DNA from 3 places in the Erwinia wuhanensis genome. Region 1 is predicted to be linked to each of the others. Evidence: predicted binding sites of a transcription regulator. Region 1 holds the regulator's gene; each other region holds the start of a gene.

Evidence for each region. The regulator CRP, encoded in region 1, controls carbon source genes, mostly activating them, when cyclic AMP is high. The targets are predictions, from matches to a motif close to ATGTGANNNNNNTCACAT.
Region 2: a site for CRP is predicted at 3,088-3,105, ahead of yrbN (protein YrbN). Genes of this name have one in related genera too.
Region 3: a site for CRP is predicted at 1,899-1,916, ahead of glpT (glycerol-3-phosphate transporter). Genes of this name have one in related genera too.

The regions. Positions count from the first base shown of each region.
Region 1 is NZ_JAUJUH010000009.1:49,127-54,910, reverse strand. It holds gene argD (bifunctional acetylornithine/succinyldiaminopimelate transaminase) at 1-615, shown strand, start outside; gene QZH36_RS19165 (YccS/YhfK family putative transporter) at 710-2,788, opposite strand; gene crp (cAMP-activated global transcriptional regulator CRP) at 2,847-3,479, opposite strand; gene QZH36_RS19155 (OsmC family protein) at 3,785-4,189, shown strand; gene QZH36_RS19150 (phosphoribulokinase) at 4,182-5,051, opposite strand; gene QZH36_RS19145 (YheU family protein) at 5,273-5,488, opposite strand; gene QZH36_RS19140 (hydrolase) at 5,445-5,784, opposite strand, start outside.
Region 2 is NZ_JAUJUH010000003.1:96,960-102,743, reverse strand. It holds gene QZH36_RS08250 (luciferase-like monooxygenase) at 1-955, shown strand, start outside; gene QZH36_RS08245 (DEAD/DEAH family ATP-dependent RNA helicase) at 1,104-3,008, opposite strand; gene yrbN (protein YrbN) at 3,025-3,081, opposite strand; gene nlpI (lipoprotein NlpI) at 3,185-4,069, opposite strand; gene pnp (polyribonucleotide nucleotidyltransferase) at 4,194-5,784, opposite strand, start outside.
Region 3 is NZ_JAUJUH010000011.1:59,545-65,328, reverse strand. It holds gene QZH36_RS20825 (YehS family protein) at 9-488, shown strand; gene QZH36_RS20820 (carboxylate/amino acid/amine transporter) at 930-1,781, opposite strand; gene glpT (glycerol-3-phosphate transporter) at 2,111-3,454, shown strand; gene glpQ (glycerophosphodiester phosphodiesterase) at 3,469-4,497, shown strand; gene yigL (sugar/pyridoxal phosphate phosphatase YigL) at 4,538-5,338, opposite strand; gene pldB (lysophospholipase L2) at 5,388-5,784, opposite strand, start outside.

The DNA.
Region 1 (5,784 bases):
ATGCCGGCTACTCAGGCGTTTATGCAGGGGCTGCGCGAGCTGTGCGACCAGCATCAGGCGCTGCTGGTGCTGGATGAGGTACAGAGCGGCATGGGCCGCAGCGGCAAGCTGTTTGCGTATGAACACTACGGCGTCCAGCCCGATATTCTGACCACCGCCAAAGCGCTGGGCGGCGGCTTTCCGGTCAGCGCCATGCTGACCACCAACGAGATCGCCTCGGTGATGGCGCCCGGCGTGCACGGCACCACCTATGGCGGCAACCCGCTGGCCTGCGCGGTAGCGGAAGCGGCGCTGGATATCATCAATACGCAAGAAGTGCTGAACGGTGTAGAGGCGCGCCGCGAGCAGTTTGTCGCCGCGCTGAAAGCGCTGGACGCGCAGCTGGATCTGTTCAGCGACATTCGCGGCAAAGGCCTGCTGATTGGCGCGGCGCTGAAGCCGCAGCATGCCGGTAAAGCGCGCGATATTCTGAACGCCGCCGCCGCCGAAGGCGTAATGATCCTCAATGCCGGGACGGACGTGATCCGTTTTGCGCCGTCGCTGGTCATTGAACCGACCGATATCGAAGAGGGCATGAACCGCTTCGCCACCGCCGTGAAAAAACTGCTGGCTTAACTCGTCAGGCCGGAAGCCTCGCGCTTCCGGCTAAACAGGCGCGTCGTCTGCACCAGGCCGCTTACACGCGCCGAAAAACTTCTGCTCAGCATCATCAGGCTGATTTCCGTAAATGGCGCGACAGCCAGCGGCCATGATGAGGTCGGCTGCTCCAGGCCAACGAAGAAATAGTGTGCATCACGCCAAGATGTTCCAGGATCCGCTTTATGTGCCTTTCCATCACCGTGGTCGCGCCCTGCTGAAAGGGCGTATCCGTCTCCAGCACGTTATTTGTGGAACTCGGCCCGTCATACTCCAGCCGCTGCTGGCAGCGCTGTAGCGCAATTTCGCACGCCTGTAGATAGCGCTCGGCCAGCTGCGGCGTCAGCATGGTATGTTCACGCGCTAAAATGGTCATGGCGTTGATATGCTCAACGATAAACTGACTGTGCGTAACCCAAAGCTTCATATCGGCCAGGTAGCGGGCGTCGAAACCCGGCTCCTGCATCGCCTGGTTCAGCGAGTTAAACAGCGCGTTGTGCGCCTGGTTAACGCGCATACGCTGCCAGGCAAGCTTCTGCGGACTCTCTTCGTCCCCCAGCAGTTTCTGGAGCGCTTCCTGATAGGTTTCCAGCGCGTCGTGCGCATTCTGCCGCAGCAGGCCGCTTTGCCACTGCGGCCACAGCCAGATCATCCCGGCAAAGGCGATCAGGCAGCCCATCAGCGTATCCAGCAGGCGCGGCAGCAGAAAGTCGGCGCCGTTCAGCGACAGCAGCTGAAGCGAATATACCGCCGTCACGGTAAAGCCGATCGTCGCCAGGCCGTAATATTTGCGGATCACCAGATAGCCCGCCAGCGTCAGCGTCAGCATCACCAGCAGCACAGCCGATTCCGGCACCTGAAAGCGTAGCGTCAGCGCGGCCACCACCAGCCCGCCCAGCGTGCCCAGCGCACGGTGCTGAATGCGTACCCTGGTCGCGCTGTAGCCGTTCTGGCTGACAAACATCACCGTCATCAGCAGCCAGTAAGGCTTGGGCAGATTAAAGGAGAGCGCCAGGGTGCTGGCGAAAGCGAGCATAACCGCAAACCTGGCGGCGGTGCGCAGCGCGGCGGATTTCAGCGACAGATAGCTTCTGATGGCAGATAGCAGCGGCAGTCGTTTCTGACGATCCGCCATCAGATCGCGCTGGTAAAGCGGACGCTGGGTACGCAGCACGCGGGCGATACGGCTGAAATGCCAGGCGCAAAAGTTGCCGACCGGGTTGGCGGGATGCTGGCGGGCAATTTTTTCCAGCGCCTGCAGCTGTTTATCCATGCTGAAACGTGTCGGCAGACGGTGATAGAGAATATCGTCCGCCAGCTCGCGCAGCCTGGCCGCAATGGTCTGCGCGTTCCAGCGGATCACCGCCTCGGCATGGCTCTGCTCCACCAGTTTTTGCACCTCTTCCGGCTGATGCAGGCTGACGGCGATATGCTCCTGCAAATCCAGCGCAACCTGAAAAGCGCGGGTCAACCGCTTATGGTGATTATCGTTGCTGGCGGCCAGCATGTGCATTTGCTGATAGCAGGTATTGATAAGGTCGACCGCTTTTTGCTGGCGAGCCAGCAGCGGCGGCAGCGTTTTTTCCGGGTCGGCAAGCTGCGTCAGCAGGCTGTATTTGGCCTCGCAGTAGCCGGCCAGCTCGCGATAAAGCAGGCTGAGCGTTTCCCGCATCGGCTGCTCTTTCCACAGCCAGAACCAGAACCAGTTAAAGAGGCCGTACCAGACCGTGCCCAGGATATAAAGCGACGGCGGCTGCCAGATGGGCATCCGACCGGCCAGGCTCAGGGTAAAGATGCCGGCAATCAGCGCGCCGGGCAGCAGTCTGCCATGCAGCGGGCTGATTTCGCCGGTCACGCCCAGCAGCATGGCCATGGAAAACAGGATAATGGGCAGGGGAACGGCATAGTCGCCAAGATACTGCACCAGAAAGCTGCTGAAGGCGAAAAGGCCGCCGCCGATCAGCAGACGTTTAAAGAAGCGTTTATGGGGCGTATCCAGACCGGCGATATTGCAGCAGGCCGGCACCAGCGAGAACAGCAGGCCGTTTTGCAAATTGCCCAGCAGCCAGCCGACGGCGACGGGCAGGCAAAGCACCAGCGTCTGCCGCAGGGCGTAGTTAACTTCGGGATGGTAGATGAGTCGGCGCCACATTGCTTTGTACCCGCTGAAAAGGCGCAACGAAGGCATTGCGCCATGCAATCAGAGCGGTTTAGCGTGTACCGTAGACCACGATGGTTTTACCGTGTGCGGAGATCAGATTCTGATCTTCCAGCATCTTCAGAATACGGCCGACGGTTTCGCGCGAGCAGCCGACGATCTGGCCAATCTCCTGGCGGGTAATTTTGATCTGCATCCCATCCGGGTGGGTCATAGCGTCCGGCTGTTTGGCCAGATTCAATAGCGTTTGCGCGATGCGACCTGTCACATCGAGGAAAGCTAAATTGCCCACTTTCTCGGAGGTAACCTGCAGGCGGCGCGCCATCTGTGAAGAGAGACGCATCAGGATATCCGGGTTGACCTGGATCAGCTGGCGAAACTTCTTATAGGAGATTTCCGCCACTTCACAGGCCGTTTTTGCCCGCACCCATGCGCTGCGCTCCTGGCCTTCTTCAAACAGGCCAAGCTCGCCGATAAAATCGCCCTGGTTAAGGTAAGACAGGATCATCTCTTTACCTTCTTCATCCTTGATGAGCACCGCTACCGCGCCTTTGACGATGTAGTAAAGGGTTTCTGCTTTCTCACCCTGGTGGATCAGCGTGCTTTTGGATGGATACTTATGAATATGGCAATGTGACAGGAACCATTCAAGTGTCGGGTCTGTTTGCGGTTTGCCGAGAACCATTCGCTGTTATCCTCTGTTGTTATCGTGCCTAAATACAGGGGCAGAGTTCCCTGACAGGCGTTGAAATAGTCAAGCGCTTCCCATGCAGGAAAGTTATTCGGCTCTCTGTTGAGTGCCGGGCTCGTTATGTCGTCCCGTTTCGTCTGGTCTGTAGAGTACTGACGAAATACAGCCTTGTTTGTAGCACAGCTTTGCATGGGTGTCTTCTGTTGTCTCGCTTCAGCATAGCGGGAAATCTGCCGCGCTGCTGTTTTAGTTGCCTTAAGCCGACCGCGGCTTAACTAAATGAATTAGAGGAGTTTGTTATGCAAGCGAGCGTCAAATGGGTGGAAGGGCTGACCTTTTTGGGAGGATCCTCATCGGGCCATCAGATCGTGATGGACGGCAACGCGGGCGATAAAGCGCCCAGCCCGATGGAAATGCTGCTGATGGCGGCAGGCGGCTGTAGCGCGGCGGAAGTGGTTGCCATTCTGCAAAAAGGGCGTTTCACGGTAGAGAACTGCGAGGTGAAGCTGACGTCAACCCGGCGCGAGAAACCGCCGCGTCTGTTTACCCGCATCAACCTGCATTTTATTGTCAGCGGCAGCGGGCTGACGGATAAGGCGCTGGCGCGCGCGGTCAGCCTTGCGGTCGGGAAATATTGCCCGGTCGCGCTGATGCTGGGTAAGGGCGTGACCCTTACCCATAGCCATGAGATGGGCGTTACTTGATAGCTTTGCCTTCCATCAGGCGCTTGACCAGCGGCCCCATAATCAGCTCCATTGCCAGGCCCATTTTGCCGCCCGGCACCACCAGCGTGTTGATATGGGAGATAAAAGAGCCTTGCAGCATCGCCAGCAGATAGGGGAAGTCAATCTGTTCCAGCGCCTGGAAATGGATAACCACAAAGCTCTCGTCAAGCGAAGGAATGCCGCGCGCGGCAAAAGGGTTGGACGTATCCACGGTAGGGACACGCTGGAAGTTAATATGGGTGCGGGAAAATTGTGGCGTAATGAAGTTAATATAATCGTCCATTGAGCGCACCACGGAATCCATCACCGCCTCGCGTGAATGACCGCGTTCGCTGGTATCGCGGATCATTTTTTGGATCCACTCCAGGTTGACGATAGGCACCACGCCCACCAGCAGATCTACATGCTGCGAGACATTGTTCTGCGGCGTCACCACGCCGCCGTGCAGCCCTTCGTAAAACAGCACGTCGGTGGGTTCCGGCAGCGGCTGCCACGGCGTAAAAGTGCCGGGCACCTGGTTCCAGGGCACCGCTTCGTCATAGGTGTGCAGATATTTTCTGGACTGGCCGCTGCCGCTGCGGCCATATTCCGCGAAGGTTTGCTCCAGCAGCGAAAAATCGTTGGCCTCCGGGCCGAAATAGCTGATATGGCGGCCCATATCGCGCGCTTTGCGGATTGCCATATCCATTTCGGGACGGGTATAGCGATGGAAGCTGTCGCCTTCCACTTCCGCCGCGTGCAGGTTCAGCTGCTGAAAAATTTTGCGGAAGGCCAGGCTGGTGGTGGTGGTGCCCGCGCCGCTGGAACCGGTCACGGCAATCACTGGATGTATGGCGGACATAAACGAGTTTCCTGTGAACGTTATTCCGCCATTGTTATCACGTTTTGCTATAGCCTGTCATCTTCTGCCCAGGGGTGAGCGCGCGGCAGAGGTTATGCAATAAAGCCAAGCGCGAACAGCGGTTTAGCCGTCAGGAAAACGAGATCGCCGTCTTCCGACTAGCCAAGCGGTAAGAAGAACACGGCGTCGCCGATAGGCTTTTGCCCCCTCAGCGGGAGGCGTTAACGGATCTGGCCTTTAGGCATGATATTGACCGTCTCGTGCAGCTCTGACCAGACCAGCACCGCCTCGCCGTTTGTCAGCTGACGACGAACGTCATTGACTTTTTGCTCCAGCGAGCGCTCCTGCTCGCCATAGTCGGTGCCTTCCCGCAGCACGAAGGCTTCAATCAGGTTAGCGAGCGTGTCCGGGTCCAGTTCTTTCCAGGGAATAATCATCGTTGTCCAGCCAGGTTGAAAGCCATTGCGGTATACGCTGCTCCAGCCACATTTGCGGCCTGCGCAGCGTTCCCCCCACGAATCCCACATGTCCGCCGTGCTGCGTCAGCTGATACGTTACGCAATCGGGCAGCCTCTCGGTTGCAGGAATGACCTCGTCGGTCATAAAGGGATCGTCTTTAGCATGAATAATCAGCAGAGGTTTACGCACGCCGGAAAGCAGCGGCAGCGCGCTACAGCGGCGATAGTAATCCGTCGCGTCCACAAAACCGTGCGCTCTGGCAGTAATGGCGTCG
Region 2 (5,784 bases), on a different contig from region 1:
TCAGGGCGCGACCGCGCGTGACGCTTTTCATACCTCGCTGGCGATGGCGCAGCAGGCGGAACAACTGGGTTTCAACCGCTACTGGCTGGCTGAACACCACAATATGACCGGCATCGCCAGCGCGGCGACGTCGGTGCTGATCGGCTATCTTGCCGCTAATACCAGCACGCTACGGCTCGGCTCTGGCGGCGTGATGCTGCCAAACCACGCACCGCTGGTGATTGCCGAGCAGTTCGGTACGCTGGAATCTCTCTATCCGGGACGCATTGATTTAGGCCTGGGACGCGCGCCCGGCTCCGATCAGCGCACCATGATGGCGCTGCGTCGGCATATGGGCGGTCACGTGGATAACTTCCCGGCCGACGTGGCGGAGATAGTCGGCTGGTTCGACGCTGAACAGGGCGAGGCGCCTGCCGTTCAGCCGGTGCCGGGCCTGGGCCTGAAAATCCCCGTCTGGCTGCTTGGCTCCAGCCTTTACAGCGCCCAACTCGCGGCGAAGCTGGGCCTGCCGTTCGCTTTCGCCTCGCATTTTGCGCCCGAGATGCTGTTCCAGGCGCTTCACCTTTATCGCGAAAACTTTAAGCCTTCGGCTCGCCTGGCGCAGCCGCACGCGATGGTTTGCGTTAACGTGGTCGCCGCCGACAGCGAGCGCGATGCCCGTTTCCTGTTTACCTCCATGCAGCAGCAGTTCGTCAATCTGCGTCGCGGTCAGCCGGGCCCGCTGCCTGCGCCGGTGGAAAATATGGATAACCTGTGGTCGCCTTCCGAGCAGTATGGCGTGCAGCAGGCGTTAAGCATGTCGATTGTCGGCGATCTGGATAAAGTGCGTCACGGCCTGTCTGCACTGATGCGGGAAACCCAGGCGGATGAAATCATGGTAAACGGCCAGATTTTTGATAAAGAGGCGCGGCTGCGCTCGTTTGCGCTGGCCATGGAAGCCTACCGCTCGCTGTAACAAAAATGGCGGGGGAAGCCATTCCCTCGCCCGCTGTTAAAACGATTCCCGCCTGACGTACTCGCCCCGCTGCAACTATTCGCTTTCTTAAAGGCAAAAAAAATGCCGGTCACTTTTCAGTGACCGGCATCAGACTGGCTAGCAGTGATTAGGCATCACGACGACGAGTCGGCGCTGCGCCGTCTTCACGACGTGGTGCACGACCGTCACGGCTGAAGCCGCCCGGACGACGCTCGCCGCTACCGCTGCGCTCGTTGCTGAAACGACGACCGCCTTCGCTACGTCCGCCTTCGCTACGCGCGCCGCCGAAACCGCCGCGACCTGGCGCACCGCTACCGCGACGCTCACCGCCACGATCGTTGCTGCGAGGCTGCGCATCACCAATCAGCTGCATATTCATCGGCTTGTTCAGAATACGCGTGCGGGTGAAATGAGACAGAATGTCGCCCGGCATGCCTTTTGGCAGTTCGATAGTTGAGTGCGTACCAAACAGCTTGATGTTGCCGATGTAGCGGCTGCTGATATCGCCTTCGTTAGCGATAGCGCCAACGATATGACGAACTTCAACGCCGTCATCACGACCCACTTCGATACGGTAAACTTCCATATCGCCAACGTCACGACGTTCACGACGTGGACGATCGCCATCACGGGCTTCGCGAGGACCACGGTCCGGACGGTCGCCGCGACGATCGTCACGCTCTTTGAACTCACGACGCGGACGTGGAGCCGGATCTGCCGGTACGATCAGCGGACGTTCGCCCTGCGCCATTTTCAGCAGCGCGGCAGCCAGCGTTTCGATATCCAGCTCTTCTTCCGCAGGCTGCATTTTGCTCAGCAGCGCACGGTACTGTTCCAGATCGCTGCTTTCCAGCTGCTGCTGAACTTTAGCAGCGAACTTGGCCAGACGACGCTGACCCAGCAGCTCTGCATTTGGCAGCTCTACTTCAGGAATAGTCAGCTTCATGGTGCGTTCGATGTTACGCAGCAGACGACGCTCGCGGTTCTCAACGAACAACAGCGCACGGCCGGCACGACCTGCACGACCGGTACGGCCGATACGGTGAACGTAAGATTCGGCATCCATTGGGATGTCGTAGTTCACAACCAAGCTGATACGCTCAACGTCCAGACCACGTGCCGCTACGTCGGTAGCGATCAGAATATCCAGACGGCCGTCTTTCAGACGCTCCAGGGTCTGCTCACGCAGCGCCTGATTCATATCGCCGTTCAGGGCCGCACTGTTATAACCGCTGCGCTCCAGCGCTTCGGCCACTTCCAGCGTGGCGTTTTTGGTGCGCACGAAGATAATCGCCGCATCAAAATCTTCCGACTCCAGGAAGCGTACCAGCGCGTCGGTCTTACGACCGTAAGCGGTCCAGTAGCTCTGGCTGATATCAGGACGCGTGGTCAGGCTTGACTGAATACGCACTTCCTGTGGATCTTTCATGAAGCGTTTGGTGATACGACGAATCGCTTCTGGCATGGTGGCAGAGAACAGCGCGGTCTGATGATCGGCCGGGATCTGCGCCATAATCGTTTCAACGTCTTCGATGAAGCCCATACGCAGCATTTCATCGGCTTCGTCCAGCACCAGGCCGCGCAGGTTAGAAAGGTCTAACGTGCCGCGTTTCAGGTGGTCCAGCAGACGACCAGGCGTACCCACAACAACCTGTGGACCCTGGCGCAGCGCACGCAGCTGTACGTCGTAACGCTGGCCGCCGTAAAGGGCCACTACGTTAAGACCGCGCATGTGTTTAGAGAATTCAGTTACGGCTTCCGCAACCTGAACCGCCAACTCACGAGTTGGTGCCAGCACCAGGATTTGTGGCGCTTTCAGGTTGCTGTCAATGTTGTGTAGCAGTGGCAGCGAGAACGCTGCGGTTTTGCCGCTACCGGTCTGTGCCATACCCAATACGTCACGGCCCGCCAGCAGATGTGGGATACACTCTGCCTGGATCGGAGATGGCTTAACATAGCCCATGCCGTTAAGTGATTCGAGGATGGATTCGTTCAGACCCAGGTCAGCAAAAGTGGTTTCAATTTCAGTCATGTAGTACACGTGCCTCTTAGATTGCGGCGGCCAGTCTACATAACTCGTCGTGAAAACATTCAGTCATTTTCATCAAAAAGTGTGAACCGGCTCAAATTAGTGGTTTCGACGAACAAGAAAGCCCTCACCCGTGAAGATGATGACATTTCAAAAATCAGGCAAAAAAAGTTCGTCAGCTATTGCTGGTCAGATTCTGATAAATCGTCTTGTGTCTGGCCGAGTAGCGCCAGCTCCAACAATGCATATCGGTGCTCAACAAAGTTATGGACGTTGTTGGCAACCGTCAGCTTGAACAACGCTTCTGCGTTGTCCTTCTCCCCCAGACTTAGGTAGTGCTTACCTAAATAGAAGTTGGTTTCACTGAGATGTTCAGCGAGCGAGGTGTTATCCGTTGCGTCCGCCTTGAGCCTCTCCATCAGCGTTTTTTCGCTGATACGGCCCAGGTAGAACTCGACAATATTCCATCCCCATTGGTCTCTGTCCGCCTTATCGTAACGCTGCTTCAGCGCCACTTCTGCCTTGTCGGCGCTCATCTCACGTTCATCGAGATAGAGCCACAGGCTGCGGAAAGGATCGTTAGGATCGTCTTGATAAAACGCCAGCAGATCATCTTGCGCTAGTTTAAATCTTCCACCGTAGTAGAGTGCGATTCCGCGATTTAAACGCGCGTAATTGTAAGTTGGATCAAGCTCAAGTACAGAATCAAACGCTTCGTAGGCAGCATCAAAATTGCCTGCCTGCGTCAGATATATGCCTAAGTAATTGAATACTTCCGGCATATCCGGTCTGACAGACAGCGCTTGTGAAAAATCATTTCGCGCCAGTGCTCTCAAACCTAAACTATCATACAACACTCCGCGCTCATATAACAGCTGTGCGCGTTCATCATCGGTTAATGCCCGACTGGCAAGTATTTGTTCCATGCGCGCCAGGATCACTTCCTGCTGCAACGTAGGCTGTAGCGGAACAGCCAAAACCTCGTTGTTACGCCAATCCGGGTTGCTGCATCCTGCCAGCGTTAAAGCTGTCGCAACGAAACACCAGCGCAAAAAAGGCTTCATTCACCACTCCCAAATACAAACAATGGGATGATCATCCTTTCATCCGCCTGCCGTGCACAAGGTGTCGTCCTGTCCTCGCGATGGAACAGCTCTTCGCGTCGCCGCGAAGAGCTTAGTGTGCTGCTTATTCTGCTGAAGCTTCTGGCGCAGGCGCCGCAGCCGCTTCCGGCTCGGCCGCTTCCTTGATGCTCAGGCGCACGCGGCCCTGACGATCAACTTCCAGAACTTTCACCGGGACTTCCTGGCCCATCTGCAGATAGTCAGTGACTTTCTCAACGCGCTTGTCGGCGATTTGAGAAATGTGCACCAGACCTTCTTTACCGCCGCCGATAGCGACGAAGGCGCCGAAGTCGACGATGCGGGTCACTTTACCGTTGTAAATGCGGCCCACTTCGATTTCTGCCGTGATCTCTTCGATACGGCGGATAGCGAACTTCGCTTTGTCACCGTCGGTCGCAGCGATTTTCACGGTACCGTCATCTTCGATTTCGATGGTGGTGCCGGTCTCTTCGGTCAGCGCACGAATAACAGAACCGCCTTTACCGATCACGTCTTTGATCTTGTCCGGGCTGATCTTGATGGTATGGATGCGCGGAGCAAACTGCGAGATATCGCCGCGTGGCGTGCTGATAGCCTGTTCCATTACGCCCAGGATATGCAGACGCGCGCCTTTAGCCTGGTTCAGCGCCACCTGCATGATTTCGCGGGTGATGCCTTCGATTTTGATGTCCATCTGCAGCGCGGTGATGCCTTCACGGCTACCGGCTACTTTGAAGTCCATGTCGCCCAGGTGATCTTCATCGCCCAGGATATCTGACAGCACAACAAAGTTATCGTTGTCTTTAACCAGACCCATCGCGATACCGGCTACGGCCGCTTTGATCGGCACGCCCGCGTCCATCAGCGCCAGTGAAGCGCCGCATACGGAAGCCATAGACGATGAACCGTTGGATTCGGTGATTTCTGACACTACACGTACGGTGTACGGGAACGCGTCGCCTTTCGGCATTACGGCCAGCACGCCGCGCTTCGCCAGACGACCGTGACCAATTTCACGACGCTTAGGCGAGCCAACCATACCGGTTTCACCCACGGAGTACGGAGGGAAGTTGTAGTGGAACAGGAAGTTGTCGGTGCGTTCACCCATCAACTCGTCCAGGTTCTGTGCGTCACGCGCGGTGCCCAGCGTCGCCGTTACCAGCGCCTGAGTTTCGCCACGGGTAAACAGCGCGGAGCCGTGAGTACGCGGCAGCACGCCGGTGCGCACGTCCAGACCACGGATCATATCTTTTTCACGACCGTCGATACGCGGCTCACCACGCAGAATGCGGCTACGCACCACGTTCTTTTCCAGACCGTGCAGGATATCGCTGATTTCGCCTTCGTCCAGGCTTGCGTCTTCCGCCAGCAGCGCCGCTGTGGTTTCAGATTTGATCACGTCAACCTGAGCGTAACGCTCCTGTTTTTCGGTGATGCGGTAAGCGTCGCTCAGACGGGATTCGGCCAGCGCGGCGATGCGGCTGTTCAGCGCTTCGTTAACCGCTTCCGGCTGCCATTCCCAGCGAGGTTTGCCCGCTTCGGCAACCAGTGCCTTAATGTTTTCGATAACAACCTGCTGCTGCTCGTGGCCAAATACCACGGCGCCCAGCATCTGATCTTCGCTCAGCAGTTCCGCTTCGGATTCCACCATCAGCACGGCACCTTCGGTACCGGCA
Region 3 (5,784 bases), on a different contig from region 1:
AGATTTTTATGACCAATAATGACGTTTTGCGCAGCGTGCGCTACATGCTGAGCCTGAGCGATGCTCAGATGGTTGGCATCCTGGCGCTGGCGGAAAGTGAAGTCAGCGAAGCGGAAATGCAAAGCTTCCTGAAAAAAGAAGACGAAGCGGGCTTTCGCGCCTGTCCTGACGTGGTAATGGGCTATTTCCTGAACGGGCTGATTTTTCAGCGCCGTGGCAAAAGCGAAGATGCGCCTGAGCCTTCTGTCGAACGCAAGATGACGAATAATATTATTATTAAAAAACTGCGCATCGCTTTCGATTTAAAAACCACGGATATTATTGACGTGCTTAAGCTGGCGGACTTCGCCGTGGGCCAGTCTGAAATTGGCGCTATTTTCCGAAAGCCAGGGCATAAAAATTACCGTGAATGCGGCGATCAGATTTTAAGGAATTTCCTGAAGGGAATGACAATGAAATTACGCCCTGCCCCTGTTAAAAAAGCTTAAATATTAGTGCAGCCTTCGGGCTGCCTGCTATTTAAAACGCTATCAAAAAATGCATTATTTATATTCCCTTCCTGCCTTTACAGGGCAAGTCACTCCTCATAATATCCGCCTGATATTTACACATTGTAAATATAGCGAACCATGAAAGAAGATATATTATGAGAGCGCAACTATCAGCAGCGCAGGTAAAAACCACGACACTACCAAAACTATTTTCGGCACGCTATTTTCTAAAATTTATAGGCTGCTTTCCCCGTCAGCGCTGAGTTATAGCACCGGGCAGGTAACGACAGCGGGGGAAGATAGCGGTAGCCGTATTGGCAAAACCAGTAAAACGAATGTGAATCTGCTGGTCAGTAAATCACGGCCGCACCTGGTTCACTAACGAGCCAGGCAAAGGCGTTAAGCAGGGCGTGTCGCGCCCCGCTTTTTATCGTCGTGCTATTTTTTGATCACCCAGTGTCGGTGTACCCATAGCGAGGCGAAAATTACCGCTGCGCCAACGATAAAGCTCGGCCAGTGCGGCTGCTGCTGCCAGATTGCAAGGTTAACCAGCAATCCGGCGGGCACGTGCATATTATTCATAATGCCCAGCGTGCCGGCATCAACCTGCGTCGCGCCGTAGTTCCACATAAAGTAACCCAGCCCGGAAGCCGCCACGCCCAGCCAGATCAGGATGCTCCACTGTAGCGTGGTGGTCGGCAGCTTCTGCGGATTGCCCCACAGGCACCAGGCGATAATCGCGACGAGCGCCGCGCCCATATAAAACCAGGAAAAGGCGGCGTGCTGCGGCATCGGACGCGTTTCCTGCAGGCGCTTGTAACCCACCATGCCAACGGCAAAGCAAAGGTTGGCAAGCTGCACCAGCAGCAGGCCAAACCAGAAGTGGTCGCTGACCTTGTCGTAGCGAATAATCGCCGCGCCCGCCACCGCCAGCAGCGCGCTCAGTGCATAGCCGGGGCGCACGCCTCTTCCGCTCATCAGGTCATAAATCAGGGTGATATAGAGCGGCGTCATCACCGTAAACAGCAGCAGCTCGGAAACGCTGAGGTAGAGGTAAGCCTCAAAGCTGAACAGATACATAATACCCAGCTGCAGCGCGCCTACGCCCATATAGAGCAGCAGCGTTGATGGCCGATAGCCGCGCCAGCGCAGAAACGGCAGGAAAACCACGGCGGCCAGCAGCAGACGGATCAGCACGGAAAAGACGCTGTCGACCTGGCCTGCCAGATATTCGCCGATCAGGCTGAACGAAAAGGCCCACAGGATAGTGGTGATTATCAGTAAGATCACGATAAAAACTCGCTGGTGAAAAGTGCGCACAGTGTAGCGAAATCGGCGTGGACGCGGGGAAATATCTGGTTGACATCTGATTGCAAAATGTACTCTCCTGTTTTTATCCTGCCGTTTGAGTGAGCCTGCTCACACTCCTTGCCGGCATGGCTAAAAGCATTCAGAGAAGCGTGCCGCATAATTCGTTTGATTGTCATAAAAATGTAACCTTTGGGTTCTTCTTCACAGCGAGGCCGCGCGTTTTCTTTTAGGCTCCTTCCGCTACGGATCGCGTTTATCTGTTGCTGCACGACGAAAAAAACGAATATAAATTGCCATTGGAGGCTGTTATGTTATCTGTTTTTAAACCTGCGTCGCATCGAACGCGCGTTGACACCAGCGAAATCGATCCGCTTTATCGTAAATTACGCTGGCAGATATTTTTTGGTATTTTCTTCGGCTATGCGGCCTATTATCTGGTGCGGAAAAATTTTGCGCTGGCGATGCCTTCGCTGATCGAGCAGGGTTTTTCTCGAGGGGATTTAGGCTTTGCCCTTTCAGGTATTTCCATCGCCTACGGATTTTCTAAATTTATTATGGGATCCGTTTCCGATCGCTCGAATCCACGCTACTTTTTGCCCGCCGGTTTAATTCTGGCGGCGGCGGTCATGTTGTTTATGGGATTCGTTCCCTGGGCCACCTCCAGCATTACCGTGATGTTCGTGCTGCTGTTTTTATGCGGCTGGTTCCAGGGCATGGGCTGGCCGCCCTGTGGACGCACTATGGTGCACTGGTGGTCGCACAAGGAGCGCGGCGGCATCGTTTCCGTCTGGAACTGCGCGCACAACGTCGGCGGCGGCCTGCCTCCGCTGCTGTTTCTGCTGGGCATGTACTGGTTTAACGACTGGAAAGCGTCGCTTTATATGCCCGCTTTCGCCGCCATTCTGGTGGCCGTCATCGCCTTTGCGTTAATGCGCGACACGCCGCAATCCTGCGGTCTGCCGCCGATTGAAGAGTATAAAAACGACTATCCGCCCGACTATGATAAAAGCCAGGAAGAGGAGCTGACCGCCAGGCAAATTTTTATGCAGTACGTACTGCCCAACCGGCTGCTCTGGTATATCGCGCTGGCCAACGTGTTTGTCTATCTGCTGCGCTACGGCATTCTCGACTGGTCACCGACCTATTTAAAAGAGGTGAAGCACTTTACGCTGGATAAATCCTCCTGGGCCTACTTTCTTTATGAGTACGCCGGCATTCCCGGCACGCTGCTGTGCGGCTGGATGTCCGATAAGGTGTTCAGAGGCAATCGTGGCGCGACCGGCGTCTTTTTTATGGTGCTGGTGACGATCGCCACCGTGGTTTACTGGCTGAATCCTCCCGGCAATCCGGGCGTGGATATTACCTGCATGATCGTGATCGGCTTTCTGATTTATGGGCCAGTAATGCTGATTGGGCTGCACGCCCTGGAGCTGGCGCCGAAGAAAGCCGCGGGAACGGCGGCGGGCTTCACCGGGCTGTTCGGCTATCTTGGCGGCTCGGTGGCCGCCAGCGCTATTGTCGGCTACACCGTAGATTACTTCGGCTGGGACGGCGGCTTTATCGTGATGATCGGCGGCGGCGTGCTGGCCGTTATCCTGCTGGTTATCACCATGCTGAACGAACACAGGCACAAAAAAGGGGCAACGCAATGAAAAAGCTTATAGCTATGCTGCTGCTGGGCGCTTCGTTCGGTACAGTGGCCGCGGAAACACACAAGATTGTAATTGCCCATCGTGGCGCGAGCGGCTACCTCCCGGAACACTCGCTGCCCGCCAAAGCGATGGCTTACGCGCAGGGATCCGACTTCCTTGAGCAGGATCTGGTGATGACCCGCGACGATCGGCTGGTGGTGCTGCACGATCACTATCTGGATCGCGTAACGGACGTGGCGGAACGCTATCCCGACCGCGCCAGAAAGGATGGGCGTTACTATGCCATCGACTTTACGCTGGCCGAAATCAAGGGGCTGAAGTTTACGGAAGGCTTTACGCTAAAAGACGGTAAGAAAGTGCAGACTTATCCGCAGCGTTTCCCGATGGGCAAATCGGACTTCCACGTGCATACCTTTGCCGAAGAGATTGAATTTATTCAGGGCCTGAACCACTCGACGGGCAAAAATATCGGCATCTACACCGAAATTAAAGCGCCGTGGTTTCACCGCCAGGAAGGCAAAGATATCTCCGCCAGGGTACTGGATGTGCTTAAGCAGTACGGCTATAGCTCGAAAAGCGACAACGTCTACCTGCAATGCTTTGACCATAACGAACTCAAACGCATTAAAACGGAGCTGGAGCCGCAAAGAGGCATGGACGTCAAACTGGTGCAGCTGATCACCGAAACGGACTCAAAAGAGACGCAGGAGCAGCAAGACGGGAAATGGGTGAACTACAGCTATGACTGGATGCTGCAACCGGGCGCGATGAAAACGCTGGCCCGTCACGTCGACGGCATCGGCCCTGATTATCATATGCTGATTGCCAACGGCTCGACCAAAGGCGCGGTTCACTTTACGCCGATGGTGAAGGAGGCTCATCAGAATGGCCTGGTCGTGCATCCCTATACCGTGCGGGCCGACCAGCTGCCCGGCTGGGTGGATAACGTGGACGAGCTGTACGACGCGCTCTATAACCAAGCGGGCGTGGACGGTCTGTTTACCGACTTCCCGGATAAGGCCGTGCGCTTCCTGAAGCGGTAAGCGTTGCCGCCTCTGTAACCAGAGGCGGCTTTTACCGGCTTCAGACGTTGTAGAGCTTGCGCAGATAGTTCGGCACCGCGTTATCCGCATTGCTGCCAATCACTTCCAGTTCCGGCAGCAGATCCTTCAGGCGCTGATGCGAGTTGCTCATGATGCAGCCTTTGCCCGCCATGTTCAGCATCTCTTTGTCGTTCATGCCGTCACCAAAAGAGATGCAGTCCGCCAGCGTAAAGCCCAGCAGTCGGGAAACCGCGTCCAGCGCGTGGCCTTTGGAAACGCCGCCCGCCATCACTTCCAGACAGGTCGGCAGCGAGAAGCTGACGTTAACCCGATCGCCCCAGCGCGCCATCAGCGCCTCTTCCAGCGGGATCAGCAGTTCCGGCTTAGCGCAGGTAAAGAACACTTTGCTGATGCCGTCGGTTGGCAGCGAATCCGGCTGATAGGTCTGGTAGTTAAAATTGGACTCGCGGAAAAAATCCATCTCTTCCGGGCGGTGGCGGTTAAGGAACCACTCTTCATCGCGGTAGACGTTGGTATAGATATCCTGGTGGCTGTGATGCAAAGCAAAAAGCTCACGGGCAATGTCTTCTTCCAGGTTATGGCTGAAGATCAGCTCGCCTGCGGTATTGTGCACGCGCGCGCCGTTCGAGGTGATCATATAGGCATCAATACCCAGGCTGTCACGCATCTGCCCGACATCAATGTGATGGCGACCGGTGGCGAACACAAAATGGACGCCCTTTTGCGTCAGCAGCTGGAGCGTTTCACGGGCGAAAGCGGATAAACGGTGATCCGGCGACAGCAGCGTGCCGTCGAGATCGGAAGCAACAATCGGGTACATAAAACCTCTGTTAATGGTGAGCTACGGTTGCTATATCTGAGCAGTAAAATCAGGGATGCCGGGCAAAAAACGCCGTAATGGCCTCCAGCGCCTCGGCGCGCATGCTGTCTTTTTCAAACAAGATCTCATGACGCGCGCCTGCGATAATCAGCGGGCCCTCGCAGGGGTTTCCCGCCGCTTTCATGGCCTGGCAAAAGAGATCCTGAGCGCGGTTATCCACCACCTTATCCGCGCTGGCCTGTAACAGCAGCAGCGGCGTCTTTATCTCTTTTGCCTGAGCCAGAATGTTTTTGCCGGCCAGAATGCCTTCTCTGACCCAGTGATAAGTCGGCCCGCCGACGCGCAGCCCCGGATCGTCGGCGTAAAAGCGCAGGTTGCGCCGGTAGCGCTCGCGGCTGTGGGTCAGCTGGTTCATCCCGAACGGCCTGGGCTGCCACTGGCCGGTG